2 regions of the Methylophaga thalassica genome follow, and region 2 is predicted to be linked to the other one. Evidence: riboswitches for the same ligand, from Rfam matches in the RefSeq annotation. Region 2 holds a riboswitch; the other holds the start of a gene.
The links. Region 2 has a riboswitch for thiamine pyrophosphate ahead of thiC (phosphomethylpyrimidine synthase ThiC). Riboswitches for the same ligand answer to the same signal wherever they lie in the genome.
Positions count from the first base shown of each region.

Region 1: linked by a shared signal. The riboswitch ahead of QQL60_RS00090 (TonB-dependent receptor) and the one ahead of thiC (phosphomethylpyrimidine synthase ThiC) in region 2 are both predicted to bind thiamine pyrophosphate.

Region 1 is NZ_BSND01000003.1:9,669-17,218, reverse strand. Features, by position in the region: gene cysN (sulfate adenylyltransferase subunit CysN) at 1-72, opposite strand, end outside; gene cysD (sulfate adenylyltransferase subunit CysD) at 73-975, opposite strand; gene QQL60_RS00115 (phosphoadenylyl-sulfate reductase) at 987-1,685, opposite strand; gene QQL60_RS00110 (sulfurtransferase TusA family protein) at 1,682-1,912, opposite strand; gene QQL60_RS00105 (sulfite exporter TauE/SafE family protein) at 1,900-2,700, opposite strand; gene cysB (HTH-type transcriptional regulator CysB) at 2,805-3,725, shown strand; gene QQL60_RS00095 (hypothetical protein) at 3,771-4,100, shown strand; TPP riboswitch at 4,189-4,293, shown strand; gene QQL60_RS00090 (TonB-dependent receptor) at 4,360-6,519, shown strand; gene QQL60_RS00085 (YkoF family thiamine/hydroxymethylpyrimidine-binding protein) at 6,573-6,830, shown strand; gene pnuC (nicotinamide riboside transporter PnuC) at 6,843-7,454, shown strand; gene QQL60_RS00075 (HAD family hydrolase) at 7,455-7,550, shown strand, end outside.
Region 2 is NZ_BSND01000004.1:352,592-360,141, reverse strand. Features, by position in the region: gene QQL60_RS06605 (AI-2E family transporter) at 1-42, shown strand, start outside; gene QQL60_RS06600 (NADH:flavin oxidoreductase/NADH oxidase) at 81-1,199, shown strand; gene QQL60_RS06595 (hypothetical protein) at 1,201-1,686, shown strand; gene murI (glutamate racemase) at 1,697-2,482, opposite strand; gene QQL60_RS06585 (YiiD C-terminal domain-containing protein) at 2,565-3,008, opposite strand; gene QQL60_RS06580 (SPOR domain-containing protein) at 3,117-4,271, shown strand; gene QQL60_RS06575 (DMT family protein) at 4,351-4,701, opposite strand; gene QQL60_RS06570 (Smr/MutS family protein) at 4,732-5,286, opposite strand; TPP riboswitch at 5,379-5,484, shown strand; gene thiC (phosphomethylpyrimidine synthase ThiC) at 5,586-7,397, shown strand; gene QQL60_RS06560 (FAD-dependent oxidoreductase) at 7,397-7,550, shown strand, end outside.

The DNA of each region.
Region 1 (7,550 bases), on a different contig from region 2:
CTGCTTCAGATACGCTTCAATATCTGTGGCAATCAGGCTATCTGATTGATATGAACTTGATTCAGTAGTCATCTAGAAATAACCCTCTTGTTTTTTCTTCTCCATAGAACCCGCTTGGTCATGGTCAATCGCACGCCCCTGACGCTCAGATGTCGTGGTTAGCAACATTTCCTGAATAATTTCAGGCAAGGTGTCTGCTGATGATTTCACCGCGCCCGTTAACGGATAACAACCTAAAGTACGGAAACGTACTTTCTCCATGCGTGGCTCCTGCCCTTCAGGAATACGCATACGATCATCATCGACCATGATGGTCAGACCGTTGTAGTCAACAACCGGACGTTCAGCAGCATAATAAAGCGGCACAATTGGAATTTGTTCTAGATAAATGTATTGCCAGATATCCAGCTCAGTCCAGTTTGACAGAGGGAAAACACGAATGCTTTCACCTTTATTCACTTTACTGTTATAGATATTCCACAGTTCTGGTCGTTGCGCTTTGGGATCCCAACGATGGTTCTTATCACGGAATGAATAAACACGCTCTTTAGCACGTGACTTTTCTTCATCACGGCGAGCCCCACCAAATGCCGCATCAAAACCGTATTTATCCAGCGCTTGTTTTAAGGCATCAGTTTTCATGATGTCGGTATAACGAGGATGATCGAATGGATTAATGCCCGCCGCACGCCCTTCTTCGTTGGTGTGAACCAACAGTTCCAAACCCAGTTCTTTTGCCCGGTCATCACGGAACTTGATCATTTCCTTAAATTTCCATGTGGTATCGATATGCATCAATGGAAATGGGGGTTTACCCGGCGCGAAAGCTTTCATCGCTAAGTGCAACATGACGGCTGAGTCTTTACCAATTGAATACAGCATTACTGGATTCTCAAACTCAGCAGCCACCTCACGCATTATATGGATGCTTTCTGCTTCCAACTGCTTTAAGTGTGTTAATTGTTTTTCAGTCATTATCTTTCTCGTTAGTTAGATTTGACATGCAAGCCGCATTCTTTATTTTCTGGATCTTCCCACCACCAGCGTCCGGCACGAATATCTTCGCCCATGGTGATAGCTCGCGTACAAGGCGCACAGCCAATACTGGCGTAACCTTCATCGTGTAATTTGTTATAAGGCACATCATTAGCTCTTAAATAAGCCCATACATTGCCATTTGACCAGTCCGTTAAAGGACTGAATTTCTGTAAGCCGTGATCATCATCCCACTCAGACACGGGTAACTCAGCACGAGTGACCGACTGTGAACGGCGCATGCCGGTAATCCAGGCTTTTTTGCCAGATAAAGCACGATTCAACGGCACTACTTTTCTGATACCACAGCATTGTTTTCTTAATTCAACACTGTCGTAAAATGCATTTGGTCCGTTATTGGTGACAAATAATTCAACATCGGCGGTGTTGGGGAAAAACACGTCGACTTTTTTATCGTAGTGTTTATTCAACGTTTGCATCAGCTCATACGTCTCTTTTGGCAAACGCCCAGTATCAAGAGTGAAAATGTCGATGCCCGGTGCATGTTTGCAGATTAAATCCATCAGCACCATATCTTCCGCACCAAAGCTGGTTGCCAGCGTGGCAGGGAGATAATTCTGTTCAATATCTTTTAACACTGCGATGACAGCATCAATTTTGGCGGCTAGAGCCGGTTTTATTTCATTCATTGTTTTCTTCTCACACGAATTGTTGTGGTTAATCCCTCTGTTGAGGTGATCTCACACTGCTGCCCATCCTGGGTTAAGCTGTTGAATACTTCATCCACGGCATCACCAGTATTCACCAGTAGATCTATTGACTGTTCTAATGCCAGTTTCTGCAAGGCTTCTCTGGCTTTGATATAGTGCATCGGGCAGCCAAACAGGGTTAAATCGACTTGCTTTATATCAGACATTTTATCCCCACCAATACAAGTATGACGGCCAGCAATGGACGCATAATGTGATCCGAAATACGAACCCCTAGATGCGTACCAATAAAAATGCCTGGTAATGATCCAGCTAATAAATACACTAATAAGGACCAGTCTACCGTGCCCACGGCAGAATGCCCGAGACCTGCTACAAATGTCAGTGGCACTGCATGAGCAATATCCGTCGCCACAATTTCCACCCCTTTCAGGCGTGGATACAAAAACAACAAAATCACTGCACCAAGCGCCCCGGCTCCCACCGATGAGAGCGTGACCATTACACCAAGCAGTGCCCCAGTTATGACCGTAATCATGGCCTTATTTAATTCATTTTCGCGAATATCATAAAGCGCACTCACCACAGGATGACTTTCCTGTGAACGCAATAATCTGCCTAAAGGCGCTTTGAGTAATAATGCGCTAGAGGTCAAAATCAACGCTACCCCGAGCGCTTTTGTAATAATTTCATTGTGGTTGCCATCATGCATTCCTGTTGCATTCATAAACCACAACGTTGCCAGTGTTGCTGGAATACTGCCCGCAGCCAGACGCCATACGATATGCCATTTGACTACGCCATGACGCCAGTAAGACCAGATACCACCTGCTTTGGTGATCGCTGCGAATAACAAATCCGTACCAACAGCAATAGCTGGTTGCACATGAAAAATAAAAATGAGTATGGGTGTCATTAAAGACCCGCCTCCCACACCGGTCATGCCGACCATAATGCCGACAAATAGTCCAGCAAGAAGAAAGCCCCATTCCATTTGTTTTACGCCTTATGTATTACGAAAATGCTGACAAGTTTACCAAAGCGTAATATTCTATCAATGAATATTATTGACTATCTTTATAACTAAATCATATATAGATGAAGCTTCAGCAATTAAAATATGTCCGTGAAATAGCCAGAAGGGATCTGAGTATCTCTGCTGCAGCAAATGCATTACACGCCTCACAACCCGGCGTCAGTAATCAGGTGCAGTTACTGGAAGATGAGCTTGGATTACAGATATTCGAACGACACGGTAAACGATTAACCGGCATTACCCCGATTGGTCAGTCTGTCATAGAGATGGCTGAGAGAGTCTTGCAGGATGTCGACAATATTCGTCAGTTAGTAGCGGATAGTAAAACCGAACAATCCGGTACTTTATCAATTGGTACAACACACACCCAGGCCCGTTATGCCTTACCTAGTGCCATTAAAAAATTCTCCGAACACTACCCGAATATTCATTTAAATATGGTGCAAGGCACGCCGACCGAAGTCGGCGAAATGGCAGCGACAGGCAAAATCGATTTGGCCATTGCAACAGAGGGGCTTGCTCAATTCGAATCATTGGCTATTCTGCCTTGTTATGAATGGAATCGTTGTGTTGTTGTTCCGCCTGAACACCCGTTATTGTCGGTGAAAAAGTTATGTCTGGAAGATATCGCGCAATATGAAATTCTGACCTATGTGATGGGCTTTACTGGCCGCGCCAAACAAGATCAGGCCTTTATTGAAAAAGGCTTGCATCCTAACGTTATTTTTACGGCGACTGATGCCGACGTCATCAAAACCTACGTTGAATTAGAAATGGGGATTGGGATTATCGCCAGCATGGCATTTGATCCTGACAAAGATGCGCCTCTTCAGGCACTGGATGCCAGGCACTTATTTCCACCCAGTGTTACCCACATGGGTATTCGTAAAGGCAGTTATCTTCGAAGTTATATGTATGCCTTTATCGAGTTTTTTGCGGCTCATCTTGATAAAAAGACTGTTGAAAAAGCCATCAGTCTTTAAATCTGCCAAGATAATCTGTTTAGTTCACTTTCACTGGGATCATCAATGAACACATCACCTTCCTATACCAAAATAAGACAGCTAATAAAGCAGCTTGAAAACATTATCTCTGAGGAACATCACTATTTACTGTCTGAACTCAATACTGAAATTGAGCAATTAGTGACTGTTTTACCCGATACATTATTATCGGGGGAATACCTCGCTAAACCTGAATTAGATGGTTCATCGGGGTGTTATCGTCGCGGTCAGGAATCAGTATTTTATTGCCCCCGTTGTTATGAAACACAACAAGATTTAATCGCCACGCAACGTATCAATAGCCGTCTACGTGTATGCCCTCAGTGCATAGCCAGTATCAAACCCGCCAAATAAATACCGTAACAAGCTTTTCGCTAGAAAAAAGAGTGTAATTACAATAGAATAATTACCATTCACAGGATGTGACTGCATAAATATAAGGAATGATGCCTCGGGGTGGCGAAAGCCTGAGATGCTCGTTTAAAGAGCGGACCCGATGAACCTGATCCAGTTAATACTGGCGTAGGGACAGGCTGAAATAGATCTTCATCTACACCGCGTTGGTGTCTCTCGATTTATTCCCCTGTCCTTTTTGATTCAAAAAAGGATAACCATGAAAGTAAAAACACTTGCCATAGCTGTTTCAACGGCTATGTCATCGCCAGTGGCCTTGGCGGAAGTCACCCCAGCTGACTTACCATCGATGATCGTCAGTGCAGACTTTCGTCCTAACGATGCGCATGACACCCCGATTAGTTTAACGACGATCGATCAAGACACCATCGAATCTCGTGGCGCTCAACATATTGAGGACGTTCTTAACCTCGCTCCTAATGTCAATGTCTCCAGCGGTGCGTCACGAGGCCAGTATTTTCAGATTCGCGGTATTGGTGAACGAAGTGAGTTCCAAGCACCACTCAACCCTTCGGTAGGTATGTATATCGATGGCATCGACTTTAGCCGAAGTGGTGGTGCTGCAACTCTATTTGATATTGAGTCAGTCGAGATTTTGCGTGGTCCTCAAGGCACACGTTATGGTGCAAACGGAATGGCGGGCACCATCAACTTGAAAAGTACTGAACCGACAAATGATCTTGCTATGAAGTTTGAATCAACTTTAGCCACTTATAATACTCATGCTGAAGGTATCGCTGTTGGTGGTCCATTAATTGATAATACTTTGCTTGGTCGTTTTTCTGTTCACAGCTATAAGTCTGATGGCTACATGGATAACGACTTTTTAGGTAGAGATAATACTCAAAACCGTGATGAAATCACTGCCAGAGGCCACCTAAAATGGCTTGCCACTGATGACCTGACTATCGATCTTAACGTATTGCATCTCAATATTGACAATGGTTACGATGCATTCACACTTGATAACAGTCGCAACACTTTTTCAGACCAGCCAGGTAAGGATGCTCAAAATACTAATGCCTTTGCTTTAAAAGCAGATTACCATGCTAATGACAAAGTTCAATTACAATCCAGCCTCAGTTATTCAAAATCCAATCTTGAATATAGTTACGATGATGACTGGTCTTATAAATCACAATTTCCAGTTGATGCCACCTGTGTAGACTCCGATGACTCTAACGATGCATTCACCTGTCCTTATAGTGGTTTCGATCAATATAAGCGTAAACGTGAAAACACCGCTTTAGAATTCCGTGCATTATCAAATGAGAATGGACGTGTTTTTGCTGATACGACGGATTGGACAGTTGGACTATATATTTCAGAACAACGTCAGAACTTGGATCGTACTTATTATTCAAATGCTATTAATAGTGATGCTGTAACAGGATTTGTCACAAAAAATGCCTATAAAACACTAAACACCGCTGTATATGGTCAATTGGATACCGCTCTGACAGAAGATCTCAAACTAATTAGCGGGTTACGCGCTGAGTATTGGGATGCAGACTATAAAGATTCTGCAGGACTTAAAGATGATCCAAACGACTGGATGTTTGGTGGAAAGCTAGGTCTTGAATATCATCTTAATGAGGATCACATGGCCTTCACGACTTTATCTCGAGGTTACAAAGCTGGAGGTATAAACGTCGAACCTAGAATCAGCGATGATCTACGTTCTTTTGATACTGAGTCGTTATGGAACCTTGAAGCTGGTTTAAAATCTTTTTGGCTTGATGGAGACCTTATCACTTCTATTACAGCCTTCTATACACGTAGAAGCGATGCCCAAATAAAAAGCTCGATTCGAGTACCAAAGACATCGGGCAGTGGTACCGACTTTGTTGATTATTTTGTGAATGCTGACAGAGTTAGAAACATTGGTCTCGAAGCAGAGTTAAACTGGTCCATTAACGAAAAATATCGTGTGATTGCTTCTCTAGGGCTATTGGATGCAAAACTTGAAGATTATGAAAATCCCAGGTTATTAGAAGAAGGCACTAAACTAAGCGGTCGAAGAATTGCTCACGCACCTGCCTACCAATTTAATCTGGGTGGTGAGTATTACTTTGCTCCAGGTTGGACTTTTAAAGCGGACATGGAAGGTAAAGACGAGTTTTACTACTCAAACAGCCACAATGCAAAATCCCACTCTTATGTTCTATACAATGCCAGTGTCGAATACAAAAAGGATCAATGGAAAGTCACCTTATGGGGACGTAACTTATTCGATAAAGACTACTACACTCGTGGCTTTTACTTTGGTATCGACCCATCAAAATCATATGCTGAAGAAACCTACACTCAATATGGTGATCCAAGAGTTGTTGGTCTAACGCTTAGCTACGACTACTAATCAGACTAGAGGGCTTATCTAAGCCCTCTTTTTATTTTTTTAAGGAATCATATATGCGCGTTTCTGTTGATATCAGTCTCTACCCACTCACCGAACAATTTGTTGAACCTATTCTGGCATTTATTAAAAAGCTGGAAGACAATCCAAAGCTGAATATTTCACGGAATAATCTGAGCACACAAATCTTTGGTGAATACCGTGATGTGATGGATGCCATGGATACCGAGATTGAAGCCGTTTTTGAGCAACTACCACACAGTGTATTTGTCCTGAAAATGATCGGTAACGATCGTTACCACATTGAAGATTAGGCGAAAAGACTCATGATAGATGCCATGATAAATGGCCTGCTGGCGTTATCCGGCTGGGAGGTATTTGCTGCCTTGCTGGGCATGGCTTATGTCATTCTGGCGGCTCGGGAATCGCAATGGTGTTGGCCCATGGCGTTTATCAGTACGTTGATCTATACCGTGTTATTTTGGGAAGGTCAGCTGCCTATGCAAGCTTTGCTAAATTTTTATTATATGGGCATGGCGGTATATGGCTTCGTTTTGTGGCGGCGACATCAGCAAAATAATGATGAGCTGGTAATTCACAACTGGTCATTTAATGCCAACTTACTATTTATTGTATCAGGCACCATCATCAGCTTGCTGCTGGCTTATTATCTGGACAAGAATGAAGCCTCACAACGTCCCTACCTTGATGCCAGCATTACCATCTTTTCTGTAATGAATACCTGGTTGATGGCCAGAAAAGTGCTGCAAAACTGGTTTTATTGGATCATTATTGATGCGGCATCCGTCGTGTTGTATTTCCAAACGGGTTACTATGCCACCGTGGTGTTATTCTCAATCTACACCGTGCTGGCAATGATAGGTTTTGCCAACTGGATCAAGCTATACCATAAACAGCCGATACCTCGGACTCACTAAATGCAAGCTGTTATTTTTGATATGGATGGGCTGCTGATTGACTCAGAACCTTTCTGGAAACAAGCTGAAAAACGTGTATTTTCTGCACTTGGTATT
Region 2 (7,550 bases):
CCAAGAAGTTTGCATGATACATCCGTACAAGAACAACCTTAGTTTTTGGCGTGTTGTAATAAATTTATGGGGAACGTGGAGTGAGTGTGTTATTTTCGCCGATCGACATCGGACCATTGAAATTGAAGAATCGATTGATCATCGCACCGATGTGTCAGTATTCAGCCGAGGATGGACAAGCCCAGGATTGGCATACTATCCACTTAGGGCAATTGGCTTTATCTGGTGCCGGATTGCTTATCCTTGAAGCCGCAGCCGTTTGCGCTGAGGGTCGAATAACCTACGGTGATTTAGGTTTATGGGATGACACTACAGCGTCTGCCTTAGCGAAGACGCTTACTGCCATTAGAAAATATTCAAATATTCCTATGGGTATCCAACTGGCCCATGCTGGCAGGAAAGCTTCCACACAAAAACCATGGCATGGCGGGGCACCGATATCGCCTGAGGATAAGAACGGTTGGCAAGTCATTGCTCCGTCGGCATTGCCTTTTCATGAAGATGGAACTGTTCCTCTCGCTGCCAGTCAGGATGATATTGCCGCCATTGTGCAACAGTTTGTTGAGGCTGCAAAACGTGCTGCAGATTTGGGATTTGAGGTCATTGAAGTTCATGCTGCTCATGGTTATTTATTACATGAGTTTTTATCGCCATTGAGCAATCAACGGCAGGATGAGTTTGGTGGCAGTCTGGAAAACAGAATGCGTCTGACTCTGGATGTCTTTAGCGCTGTACGCGCCTGTGTTCCCGAGAACATAGTTGTCGGTGTTAGAATCTCAGCGACCGACTGGGTTCCTGGTGGTTGGGATGTTGAGCAGAGCACGACACTGGCTATTGAACTGGACAAGCTCAATTGTCATTACTTGCATGTGAGTAGTGGAGGTTTATCACCACAGCAAGAAATACCCGTCGAAGCAGGTTATCAGGTGCCACTGGCTGAAGCGATTAAGCCATATATATCGATGCCAGTGATTGCTGTGGGCTTGATTACTGAACCACATCAAGCTGAACAAATATTGGCTGATGAACGAGCGGATGCCATCGCTATGGCGAGAGGCATTTTATATAACCCTCACTGGGCCTGGCAGGCTGCAGTTGAGCTGGACGGTATGGTTGAAGCTCCTGCTCAGTATTTGCGTTCTGAACCGCATGGTCAAAAAGGGCATCTAACGGAGATGGATTTGTCCAAAAATACTTAAAATGCCCATGTTAATCGTTCAAACCATTGTGAAGCAGTGGGATAAAAGTCAGCAAAGTGAGCAGCATCAACAGTTGCGTATGAATTTACCTGACCGATATCGGGTCGATATTCCCCCTGCGGAGTGGGTGCTAGATAATCAAGTTCTGCTTGATCAGCACGGTGATGATATTGAAGGGAAACGGATTCAGTACCTTGTCCATGAACAAGTGGATTTTATGATTGACCGCTTCCGTATTTCCTTGCCTAACAAAACACTGGAATATAAAACAGCTCAATCAGAGCCCAGGCTGATTTCTCAATTAGCTGATGGCTGGGTGCAATGCCGTTATAACTGGCGTCGGCGCGTTGAACAGGGTGGGTTTATCTATTGGCTTTATGAAGATGTCACCTTAAATGCTTGTTTTGTCCAGCAATATGATGCCCAGGTCTTTATGACAACGAAAGCTGAAACCGTTTTTACGGATCTAACGTTGCCAGAGCTTTAAGGCCAAAGGTTCAGAAAGTATCAATAGCGGCTTCGCCCCAAAGAGTCTCAACTTGCTGCTCGAATCTGCTTCGTTCACTGTTAGTTAACAATAAGGTCGAGCCAGGTGTCTGCTGAGCAGAGAGTAAATTCTCTTGCTGAAGTCGTCTGTTGACTTCTCGGGCGACGGCTTCTTCCGTACTGATGACATTGACGGTTTCTCCAACCACTTTTTGGATCACCGTTTTGAGGTGAGTGAAATGTGTACAACCGAGAATAATGGTATCGGCGCCTTTATCCAGTAACGGCTGTACATACGCATGTACTGTAGCGGAAGCTTCTTCATAACTTAGCTTTAAGGCCTCTACTAATAACACTAAGTCTGGGCAAGGCTGAATTTCGACGGTTGCGCCCATGGCAACGCGTTGAGCAAGATCATGAAACGATTGACTGGTCAGGGTTTTTGCTGTGGCTAGTACACCGATCACGCCAGTTTTTGTATTTAAAGCCGCCGGTCTTAAGCCTGGTTCTACGCCAATAAAAGGAATAGGGTAGCGTTCACGTAAGGCTTTGATACTGACAAGAGTGGCAGTATTACAGGCGACAACAATGGCTTTTACCTTACGTTGTAATAGATAGTCAGTAATTTTGAGCGAACGCTCCAGAATATATGCTTCTGTTTTCTCGCCATAGGGGGCATGTAAGGTATCCGCAAGGTAGATAAGGTTCTCATTTGGCATAAAAGAGCGGACTTGTTTAGCGATCGGTAAGCCACCAATACCAGAGTCGAATATGCCAATAGATCTTGCGTCAGCCATGATAATTTCTGTTTTATACGTCGCTGGATGAATAAAAAGACGACGATTGTACTGTATCTATCTGCTGATGGTTGAAAATGGATTATTTGGTCAAGGCAACAAATTCACCGCGAAAGAATCCTGCGCGTTGCTGTTCGTAATGCAAAATGGAGATAACCGTTGTCCGTGCTTTACCCATACGTGAAAAATGGCGTAGAAATTTAGCCCAGTCTTGTGTTGATTCAAGTTGCGCTGTGGCGGTAAATTCACCGCTAATTGGTTTTTCATACTCCATCGTATTACGTTGTATGACGAGCGTAGACTCGATAGCAGCCTGATGTAACCGAGTATTTAATAATGACCAGGCAGACAGAATCGCCAATGTTGATGCGCTGCCGCCAAACACGGTTTCATGATAATTAATATTCGGTGTTAGAGGGGCTCTTAGCACGACTTTATCATGGCTGACATGATCAACAGAGACCTCCATGGCCGCCGATAAAGGAATGTGTTGATAAAGATATTGCTGAAGCTGTTCAGGTGTCATAAGTTTTTATATCAAAAAGTGTTTTTAAAATGATAACGTCTTCTCTGTTTGTGAAAAAGTATTTACGCTATCGATGATCATCAGCGCGTTGAAAAGGTTCGCACAATAATGAAAATATCTCTGCATATACAATGGCTGTCGATTCTCGCTTTACTGTTTTTCTTTACTCTGTTCACTGTAGATGTGTTTGCCGATGACGTTCAGGATGGCATTGCTGCCTACAAACAAGGTGATTTTCAGACCGCCTATCAGGCATGGCATCAAGCTGCAGAAAACAATGTCGCTGAAGCACAGTGGATGTTAGCTATTTTGTTATTAAACGGTCAGGGCGTAAAACAAGATAAAGTCGCTGCCTATTCATGGTTAACGTTAGCTAGCGAAAAACAGCACAAACAAGCCATGATTGACCGCATGGCCATAAGAGACAGATTAAGTGCAGAAGAATTGATGAATGCTGATACCTTAACTAAGGCATTCAGAGACAAACAAATGGCAAAAACAGCCATTAATCATCAAAAAGAAAAGGCTTTTCATTGGTTTGAAAAGGCAGCCAAACAAGGGGACCCTCAGGCTCAATATCAACTGGGTGAAATGTTACTGAATGGTGAAGGCGTTAAACAGGATAAAGTCGCTGCCTATTCCTGGTTTAGTCTGGCCAGTGAACAAAATCAGCCTCAGGCGATTGTGAAGCAGGCACAACTGAAAACCGAGTTAAGCCGCAGTCAGATTGAAAAAGCCAATGCCTTAATGCTGACTAATCGCGACAACCATTTGATAACGGATAAACCACCTGGTTTGCCGGATTTAGTGAATGAGGTGAATGTAAAAAATAAAGAAAATCAGCTTCTTGCAGAACAATCTTCAGTCGACACTTCGTTGTTAGAAACAAGAGAAAAACCGCTATCAGAAAAGCTTGATGAACCTGCCAAGCCTACACAAACAAAACCAGAGACAAAACCAAAGTCAGTGATGACTACTGTCTACCGTGTACAAGTCGGGGCGTTTAGGTCAAGACAGCAGGTAGATATCGCATTAACGCAGCTAACAAAAAAATCAGCCGCTATCGTTCAGAAATATGAGACAACGATTACTGAACCTGTCGAAAATACAGAAAAACCGGATTTTTATCGCCTCCAGCTGGGTAATTTCGCAGCAAAATCTGAAGCGACAACCTTGTGTCGGCATCTTGCTGAAAACAAACAAGCATGCTTTGTGGTCACCGCAGATAAAATGCAAAAAACCACCGTTGCTAAGCAACCGTGACGTGCACGATGCACTAAAGCTGCCAGACAGATTTAGACTGAGTGCTTGATATGTTTTAACCGTTTTTTGCCACGGTAACTTAGGTAAGTTTACTTCGAAACACAAAATAAACCGCACCAACTAAACACAGGCCAGCCCATAGATAGTCGAGTTTAAGGGGGTCTTTCAGGTAGAACACGGAAAAGGGAATAAACACCATTAAGGTGATGACTTCCTGAAGAATTTTTAACTGGCCCACATTGAGTATGGTAAAGCCAATGCGGTTGGCGGGTACTTGTAATAAGTATTCGAATAATGCGATTCCCCAGCTTATCAATGCGGCAATAATCCAGGGTTTATTGTTGAGTTCTTTTAGGTGAGCGTACCAGGCAAACGTCATAAAAATATTGCTGCAAACCAGCAAGGACACACTAACCAGTATTGGATTCATTAACTCTAACCTAAACGATAAAAACAGCCATTATTCATGAAATAATCTTTTAAGGAGCACGTATAACGCACCTGTGCCGCCATCATCTACCGTCGCACTGCAAAATGCGAGCACGCTCTGACTTTGTCTTAACCAGTGATTGAGTTTGCTCTTTAGTACAGGCTTGTTATCACGCGAGCCCCAGCCTTTACCATGGATGATACGCACGCAACGAATTTGTTGCTGCTGGCAGAACTCTAAAAACTCGGACAGTGTCGGTTCGGCTTTGGCAATGGTCATACCGTGTAAGTCTAATTCTGCTTCAATATGCACCTTGCCATTACGCAGCTTGCCGAATAGTTTGTGCTGAATACCGGGGCCACGGTATTCGAGGTATTCCTCATTGCCTACGGTTTCTGGAGAAAACATATCAGAGAATGGTTCACCCTGATATTCATCATCAATAATTTTTTGCCGGATAGCTTTTGCAACAGGTTTGGGTTTGTTATGAATCAGACGGTTTTGGCGGATACGGGTAGCATCGCGCATTTCTTGGCGAAATAATGCAAATTCGTCCTCATCGGTATCGTCATTTTTATTTGCCATGAGCGTGCGGCTGCCTAAGGATTTAAGTCAAAGTTGGCGACTATTGTGCCAGATGAGGCTTGTGCAAAAAATCCTTTTTGATTTACCATGCGAATCACTTGTCGGGGTGCCCGCCCGGAATAATCCGGAAAGGCTGAGATGAAACCCGTTGAACCTGAAGAGGCTAGAACCTCCGTAGGAAACAAGCAGGACACCTGTTTTACACTCGAGATCCATTTTCGTTTGGTGTCTGTCTTCTTGTTCGCTTTCGCGCAACGATCTCATCTTCCCCGTCGTGGTTTTCATTTAGGGGAAGAGACGTGTCTACACAATCCAATAAAGTTATTAACATTAAAGACCGTAGCGGCATTACGACTGAGCCTTTGGCGGGGAGTGAGAAGTTCTACATCAAAGGCAGCCGCGACGATTTACTGGTGCCATTCCGTCAGATTCATTTAACCGATACACCCAACGCCAATCCTGATTTGCCTGCTATTCCTAACGAACCTGTTGTTGTGTATGACACTTCGGGTCTATACACCGATCCAAAAGCGACCATTGATATTGAAAAAGGGCTGCCATTAATACGTCAAAACTGGATCGATGAGCGGGATGACACTGAACAGTTAGCACAGTTCAGTTCAGAATATACCCGTGAGCAAGATGCTCAGGATTTTGATATTCCACTGTTTAATCACCGTCGTTTACCTCGTAAAGCAAAAGCGGGCAAGAATGTCAGCCAAATGCATTACGCACGTCAGGGCATCATTACCCCAGAAATGGAATACATTGCTATTCGTGAAAGTATGGGGCGCGAAGCCTTAGCACAGCGTGGTGAGCTGCCTGAGAATATGGATCACTACATTACAGCCGAGTTTGTACGAAAAGAAGTGGCTGAAGGTCGTGCCATTATTCCTGCCAATATCAATCATCCAGAAACCGAGCCGATGATCATTGGCCGTAATTTTCTGGTAAAAATTAATGCCAATATTGGTAACTCTGCGACCACTTCGTCGATTGAAGAAGAAGTCGAAAAAATGGTATGGAGTACCCGCTGGGGCGGTGACACCATTATGGATTTATCTACCGGTAAACATATTCATCAGACCCGAGAATGGATCATCCGTAACTCACCTGTACCAGTAGGCACGGTGCCGATTTATCAGGCACTGGAAAAGGTGAATGGTGTTGCTGAAGATCTGACTTGGGAAGTGTTCAGAGATACCTTGATTGAACAAGCTGAGCAGGGAGTGGATTATTTCACGATTCATGCCGGTGTACGATTGGCGCATATTCCACTGACGGTAAACCGTACAACGGGTATTGTTTCGCGTGGTGGTTCGATTATGGCGGCATGGTGTTTGGCGCATCATGAAGAAAGTTTCCTGTATACGCATTTCGAAGATATCTGCGAAATCATGAAAGCTTATGACGTGTCATTCTCACTGGGTGATGGTTTACGTCCAGGCTCGCAGGCGGATGCCAATGATGAAGCCCAACTTGCTGAATTAAAAACCTTAGGTGAGTTGACGACCATTGCCTGGAAACATGATGTGCAAGTCATGATCGAAGGTCCGGGTCATGTGCCGATGCACAAGATCAAAGAAAATATGGATCTGCAGTTGGAATGGTGTCATGAAGCGCCGTTCTACACCTTAGGTCCATTGGTGACGGATATCGCGCCTGGTTATGACCACATTACTTCCGGTATTGGTGCGGCGATGATTGGTTGGTTTGGCACCGCAATGCTCTGTTATGTCACACCCAAAGAACATTTGGGTTTGCCGAATAAAGATGATGTGAAAACCGGCATCATTACCTACAAAATTGCTGCTCATGCAGCGGACTTAGGTAAAGGTCATCCGGGTGCACAAATTCGAGATGATGCGATTTCTAAAGCCCGTTTTGAATTCCGCTGGGAAGATCAGTTTAATCTTGGTTTGGACCCTGACACCGCCCGTGAATACCACGATGAAACGTTGCCGCAACCAAAAGCGAAAGTAGCGCATTTCTGTTCAATGTGTGGACCTAAGTTCTGCTCAATGAAGATTTCGCATGATGTGAAAGCCGCCTTTGCTGAGAAATCTCAGGAATTCAAGGAAGGTGGTAGCAAAATTTATCGCCAAGTTTGATGAGCCATTATCTCATCATCGGTAGTGGCCTGATCGGACGCCTGACAGCTTGGCGTCTGATTCAGGCAGGCTATCGAGTAAGCTTGTTATCTAAAGACGATAAAACCGGCACAGACAGTGCTGGTTTCATTGCAGCATCTATGGTCGCACCGG